DNA from 3 places in the Ochrobactrum sp. PL_is501 genome. Region 2 is predicted to be linked to each of the others. Evidence: predicted binding sites of a transcription regulator. Region 2 holds the regulator's gene; each other region holds the start of a gene.
The links. Region 2 encodes PhoB, which activates phosphate uptake and scavenging genes when phosphate is short. Its sites were predicted from a motif close to TGTCATNNANCTGTCAT; they were not measured.

Region 1: a site for PhoB is predicted at 1,101-1,117, ahead of AC0TOF_RS15225 (LTA synthase family protein). Genes of this name have one in related genera too.
Region 3: a site for PhoB is predicted at 1,290-1,306, ahead of phnF (phosphonate metabolism transcriptional regulator PhnF). Genes of this name have one in related genera too.

Annotation. Positions count from the first base shown of each region.
Region 1 covers NZ_JBVPGR010000036.1:388,418-390,619, reverse strand. The annotation lists gene AC0TOF_RS15225 (LTA synthase family protein) at 1-1,068, opposite strand, end outside; gene AC0TOF_RS15220 (ABC transporter ATP-binding protein) at 1,328-2,202, opposite strand, start outside.
Region 2 covers NZ_JBVPGR010000030.1:140,826-143,027, reverse strand. The annotation lists gene phoU (phosphate signaling complex protein PhoU) at 1-502, shown strand, start outside; gene phoB (phosphate regulon transcriptional regulator PhoB) at 620-1,306, shown strand; gene AC0TOF_RS05650 (cell wall hydrolase) at 1,950-2,202, shown strand, end outside.
Region 3 covers NZ_JBVPGR010000037.1:235,979-238,180, forward strand. The annotation lists gene AC0TOF_RS17035 (carbon-phosphorus lyase complex subunit PhnI) at 1-66, opposite strand, end outside; gene phnH (phosphonate C-P lyase system protein PhnH) at 69-677, opposite strand; gene phnG (phosphonate C-P lyase system protein PhnG) at 677-1,192, opposite strand; gene phnF (phosphonate metabolism transcriptional regulator PhnF) at 1,326-2,075, shown strand.

The DNA.
Region 1 (2,202 bases), on a different contig from region 2:
ATCCTTGAAGAAGCTTGCCAGCGACGGCAGCGGGCGGCGAATATATTGCTGATAGGGAATGCTGCCGGAAGGCAGGAAAGCCTTGGAAAATCCAGTCAGCGCCTCGAATTCGACATTGGCGGTCATGCCGCCGAATTCCGGCGAGAAAACATGGCCGGACTGTTCCGCACGCACTGTCGGGATCGGGTCGGCGCTGAAAGCCACGCCCGGAAGGCGCGTCGGGTCCCAGAAGGATTCGCTCATCACCATGATGACGTCGGGCTTGCTGCTGTCGAAGGCGGCAGGGATCAGCTGCGCTGGCGGTTCGATGGCGGCGATTGTCTCGGGCGAATAGCCGTCAGGGGCGAAGACGGTTGCCATCGGCACATTCAGGATGAAGGCCATGGTGAAGCCGTTATGCGCGTAATTTTCCTTCTGGTCCCACATGATGGGCAGGATGCGCAGACGGTCCCGCGCCAGCGAAAAACTCGCATAGTCGGAAATCACCGCGAACCAGGCCAGCAGCGGCAGCGCGAAGGCAAGGCGCAGCATGCGCCCCTTCCACGGAATGGGATCGAAGCGCCGCCACCAGAACAGGGTAACGGACACCATCAGCGCCAGGCAGGCGATGAGCAGCAGGCCGATGCCCAGAGCGCTCCATGGCCGGTCGCGCACCAGAAGCGGCAGCAGGTCGACGATCTGGCGGGCATAGAGAAAGTCGCTCGGATAGAGCGGGTCGCCAAGATAGAGGCTCTTTTCGCGCGCCGTTGTGGCGGCAAGCAGCATCATGGGGCCGATGACGAAAAAGCCGTAATGAATGCGCCCGAAAATCGCGTCGCTTGCGGTGAGCATGACGACGAAAAGCGCCACGGTCGTCCATGCGGGCTTGTGCGGCGTGCGAAAGAACTGCATCGTTTCGGTGAACGAGCCGCGCACGATCCATTCGACGGCAAAGACAAGCAGGGTTGAGAGAACGACGGAGGCAAGTGCGATTGCGGCAAAGCGCAGGGGCCACGCCATGCGGGCGGGCCCGAAAATCGCCGCATCGCTCCAGCGACGCGTCTCTGCGTTTTCCATCACATCCGACATGTACTCGCAACTCCCGATAATTTCAAAAAGCGTGTCACATTTCCGTCATGGAAATGTCAACTCACGTTTGACCCGCGCTTGGGTCGCGAGTGATACGCGCCGTGATCTGAATGGATGATGAATGGAGCGTGTCTGCCGAAAGCGGGCGCCCGTCAGGGTTAAAAACATGCGTAAATACAAATGAATATGAAATGAAAACAGGGCCGGATCGCTCCGGCCCTGTCCATCGCCACATTGCGGGGCAACATAGCGGAGCGGATTACGAAATGACGTCTTCCAGCCCCTTGGTCAGTTCCAGCGCCTGCCGTTCGAACAGGCGGCGATAGATGCCGCCCGGCTTGCGGATAAGCGCGTCGTGATCGCCTTCTTCAAGGATCTTGCCCTTGTCGAAAACCAGCAGCCGGTCGAGCGCGCGAACCGTCGAAAGCCGGTGTGCGATGACAAGCGTCGTGCGGCCAACCATCAGCCGTTCCATCGCCTGCTGGATCAGCACTTCCGATTCTGAATCAAGGCTCGATGTGGCCTCATCCAGAATGAGGATCGGTGCATCCGCCAGAAACGCGCGCGCTATCGCCACACGCTGGCGCTCGCCACCCGACAGCTTCACGCCGCGTTCGCCGACAAGCGTTGCATAGCCCTTCGGCAGACGGCTGATGAAGTCGTGCGCGCTTGCAAGCTTTGCGGCCTCCTCGATCTCCGCCTGCGTCGCGCCGGGGCGGGCATAGGCGATGTTCTCGGCCAGCGTCCGGTGAAACAGGATCGGCTCCTGCTGCACGATGGCGATCTGCGACCTGAGCGATGCCTGCGTGACATCGGCGATGTTCTGCCCGTCAATCCGGATCGCGCCGCCGCTGACATCGTAAAGCCGCTGGATCAGCTTGACGAAGGTCGTCTTGCCCGAACCCGAATGACCGACCAGACCGACACGCTCGCCAGCCTCTATCTTGACCGAGAAGTCGCGATAGAGAGCCGCATCGTGATTGCCGTAATGGAAGGTGACTTGATCGAAAGTGATCTCGCCATTTCCGATCTTTATCGCCGGTGCATTCGGCTTGTCGGCAATGCCGTAAGGCTGTGCTTCGATGTCGACCAGTTCCTCCATGTCGTTGACCGAGCGCTGCAGGTTGCGGATAT
Region 2 (2,202 bases):
GCGCCAGCCCATGGCCGTGGACCTGCGCGAGATCATCGGCTCGATCCGCATCTCCGCCGATCTGGAGCGCGTGGGCGACCTCGGCAAGAACATTGCCAAGCGTGTTGCCGCCGTTTCGGAATCACGCCAGCCGGTAAAGCTCTATCGCGGTCTGGAAACGCTGGCCGAACTGGCGCTGACCCAGCTGAAGGACGTTCTCGACGCCTATGCGTCGCGTTCGGTGCAGCAGATCAATGTCGTTCGCGACCGCGACGACGAAATTGACGCCATGTACACGTCGCTGTTCCGCGAACTCTTGACTTACATGATGGAAGATCCGCGCAATATTTCCGCCTGCACGCATCTTCTGTTCTGCGCGAAGAATATCGAGCGCATCGGCGATCACGCGACCAATATCGCGGAGACTGTTTATTACATCGTGACCGGCCTGCAAATGCCGGCTGAGCGACCCAAGGAAGACCTGAGCCACGGTATTGTCGTGGATGAGGCGCGTAAACCCTGAACTGCAACCGGCCGGACTTTGGTCCGGCGGCTGAGAATGTATGAATAGCGCGGCGGCACGCGGTCGATTGGGGGGATTGTATCCACCGCCCGCCGAATTTGGATAGGGAAATACTGGATGTCACAGGCACCCAAAATCGCTGTGGTGGAAGACGAAGAGGCGCTGAGCGTTCTGCTTCGCTACAATCTTGAGGCAGAGGGCTATCAGGTCGATACGATGCTGCGCGGCGACGAGGCCGAAATCGCCTTGCGCGAGAATGTGCCGGATCTGCTCATTCTGGACTGGATGCTGCCGGGCGTATCGGGCATTGAGCTTTGCCGTCGCCTGCGCCAGTGGCCGGAAACCGAGCGCCTGCCGATCATCATGCTGACGGCGCGTGGCGAGGAGAGTGAACGCGTCCGCGGTTTAAGCGTCGGCGCCGACGATTATGTCGTAAAGCCATTTTCAACGCCGGAGCTTCTGGCCCGCGTCAAAGCAATGCTGCGCCGCTCCAATCCGAGCATCCTGTCTCACGTGCTGAAAGTGGGCGATCTTGTTCTGGACCGTCAGCAGCATCGGGTTTACCGCAAGGAAAAGGAAGTTCGTCTTGGACCGACGGAATTCCGGCTGCTCGAATATTTCATGATGTCGCCCGGCCGTGTCTTCTCGCGCAGCCAGCTTCTGGATGGCGTTTGGGGTCCCGATATCTATGTGGATGATCGCACCGTGGACGTCCATGTCGGGCGGCTTCGCAAGGCAATCAATGTCGGTCGTGCGCTTGATCCGATCCGGACCGTTCGCGGCGCCGGTTATTCTTTCGGTTGATCGACACCGTTTCGAAACTCTCAAATACAGCTCTTGATCGGCCCGTCATGTTCATCGTGGCGGGCCGTTTCACGGGTGATAGGCCCTGGGCAATGCTGACCCGATTCGCATCAGCCGGGTCAAAACCCGCGCCAATTAGGCGTTTTCACGCGATGTTACAAATATGTTTCCAAAGTTGACGGCAACCAACGGAACCCACGAAAAACCCAATTTTTGCAGGTCATTTGAAGCAGCATGAATGTGGTCGGGAAAACTATCCAAGCAAACACGAATTAAGGCAGCGATATGGCGTGTATTGCGAGAATTTGAATCGCATTAAATCAATATCTTATCTGAATTCGTAATTCTCGTTAATAAATTATTAATATATTTAAATGGCTTGTAGGCATATTCGCACTCTCGATTCGGGATTCATTTGAGGCTGTCTGGTCGCCTCCTGCATCGTTGGGATTTGACGCTTCGCCTTTTTTTGGCCTAAAAATTCCAAAACCTTGAATTCGATTGAGCGACAGTAGGATGAGCGATTTTGATCTTCGTCCTCTTTGACTTGCACCGCAGTCAGACGTTCCCGCGCATCGTTTCGGATGTGTCTGCCTGAACGTATGACTGGATCAGTTAAGGGTCCTAACATGAGACTGAGCCATTGACGCGCGCCGCGAAGTGGAAATTGCCCGTTCTTATCGGGCTGGTGGTTGCGCCTTTCGTGGTGACCGGCTGCACGACGACCGGGACTTCGGGAAAAGCCAATTCGGAAAAGACGGCGGCAAGCCACGTCAAATCCGTCAATGGCGTGAAGACCTACACCTACACCGCGCGTGACAAGGAATGTCTTGAACGCGCGATGTTCTTCGAATCCAACCGTTCGAGTCCCGACGGGCTTCTGGCTGTCGGCACGG
Region 3 (2,202 bases), on a different contig from region 2:
ACGATCATCGAGAAGGCGGTGGGCATTGCGGATGGCCGTTTCGCCACCCTTTACGGCAACATACATTTTCAGCCCTCCAGAGCAGAAATTCTGGTTGTGCGGGGAAGTGCTGCAACGGCGCCGTCGCAGACCAGAACAAGATCAATGCCGAGCGGGTATTGCGCACCGTTCTCGTGCCATTGCCGGATGAAATCCTGCGGCAGACCATCGACATGCAGCTTGCGCTCGCCATTGATGCCGGGGCCGTTCAACACAAAACCCTGCCCGTCTGTCAGAGACGCAACGGCGAGAACCACCGTGGTCGAACGATCGGGGAATTCCGGTTCGCCTTGCGCAAAGGAAGAAAGCGCTGGCAGCGATTGCGCATTTGTCACGAGCGCGAACTGTGCCCTCGACTGCTCCTCAATGATTGGCGCGCCGGTATGGAAAGTCAGCCAGGCCGCTGCCTCCTGATTGGCGGCAATTTCAGCATCAACCCATATGCTGGCGTCGTGATCGAGCAGAGTGGCTGCAATAACGCCCAGCTCCGGCGTCAGCGGCTGCGGCGGCGTGGCTGCACGCGCCAGCGGATAGATTTGGCCGGGATTGGCCATGGCGTGCATAACGCCATGAAAAGCCGACTGCGCCTCATTGACCGGATCGGCCAGTCCGCCTTCGAAAGCAGAAGATTGGAGCATTAGTTGTCTCCCCGAACCATTGTGAAGAAATCGACCTTGGTGGCGGCAGCTTCGCCGCGCAGCTTGTCATCAGCGGCATTCATGCGATGGCGCAGCACGTCCAGCACTTCGCTTTCAACGGCGCTGCGCTTTCCCTCATCGAGCCAGATTGCGTCGAACAGGGCGGCAAGCTTTGCCTTCTCCTGATCGCGGCCCAGCGCGTAGGCATGGCCGACGAAACCGTTTGCCAGACGAACGGTCGCCCGCGTGACGGTCGCTTCACCAACGTTAAAAGGAGCGCCGCCGCCGCCGATGCGCCCGCGCAGCATGACCAGCCCGGTTTCAGGACCGCGCAAAACTTCAAATTGCGGCTTTTCCGTCCAGTTTTGCCAAAGCGCCTTAAGCTCTTCGCCACTCGCCTGCGCAAGCAGCGCCATGCTTGCCTGCCGTGCAATCTGCACCGCATCCGCTGTCGGCCTGCTTCCAGCGGCGGCGCGAGCTTCACTTTCGCCTGTGCTGTGTCGCGTTGTCTGCATGAGCTTTTTCCGCCCTATCTAATTCAGTTGACCTGATCGCCCTTATTGTCTAGTTATATAGACAACTATACAATATCAGAATGATTACACCCTGCCAATGACAGGACGATGACAGTTGATGACAAAGGCGCTGATGAAAAAGAGTGGACGAATTGAGAGAAACAGCGGCGTTGCCATCTGGCGGCAGATTGCCGACGAGATTCGTGGCGAGATCAGAGCCGGGAAGCTTCAGTCTGGCGCGCGCATGCCTGCCGAGATGGAGTTGGCCGACAGGTTCGGGGTCAATCGCCATACGGTGCGCAGCGCCATCGCCGCGCTGACACAGGAAGGAGTGCTGCGTGCCGAACAGGGACGCGGCACTTTCGTCGCCAATGCAAAACGCCTCACCTACCAGATCGGGCGCCGCACCCGCATTTCTCAGTCGCTCGCCTCGCAGGTGCGGGAAATGCAGGGGATTTTACTGGCTTCAGCCATCGAACCCGCCTCTCCGGATATCGCCCATGCGCTGGAACTGCATCCCGGCGAAGAGGTGATCCGGCTCGAAACAATGCACAATGCCGATGGCTACCCTGTTTCGACGGCCACCCACTGGATTAATGCCGCTCGATTCCCTTCCTTTGTGAAGGATTATGCGGAAAGCGGCTCGATCACGGCTGCTTTCAAAGCCGCCGGTATTGCCGACTATCTGCGAAAATCGACGGTCATATCGGCCCGCCACGCCGACCCGGAAGACCTTAGAAACCTGAAACTGTCTCCCGGCGCCATCGTACTTACGGCGCGGGCGGTGAATATCGATACGGAAGGAAAGCCGATCCAATATTCCTTGACCCGTTTTTCGGCAGACCGCATGGAATTCTCTATCGAGAATGACGAGAACGGCTGAGAAGTCTGCTTCATGCAGTTTTGGGTAAGCCTCTGTGGCGGCTGGGCATTTTGAGGGCTGTGGCTGTATCTCAACCCTGGCAGAACCCATGGGCTGGATGGCCACACCAGATCGCAACTTGACGCGC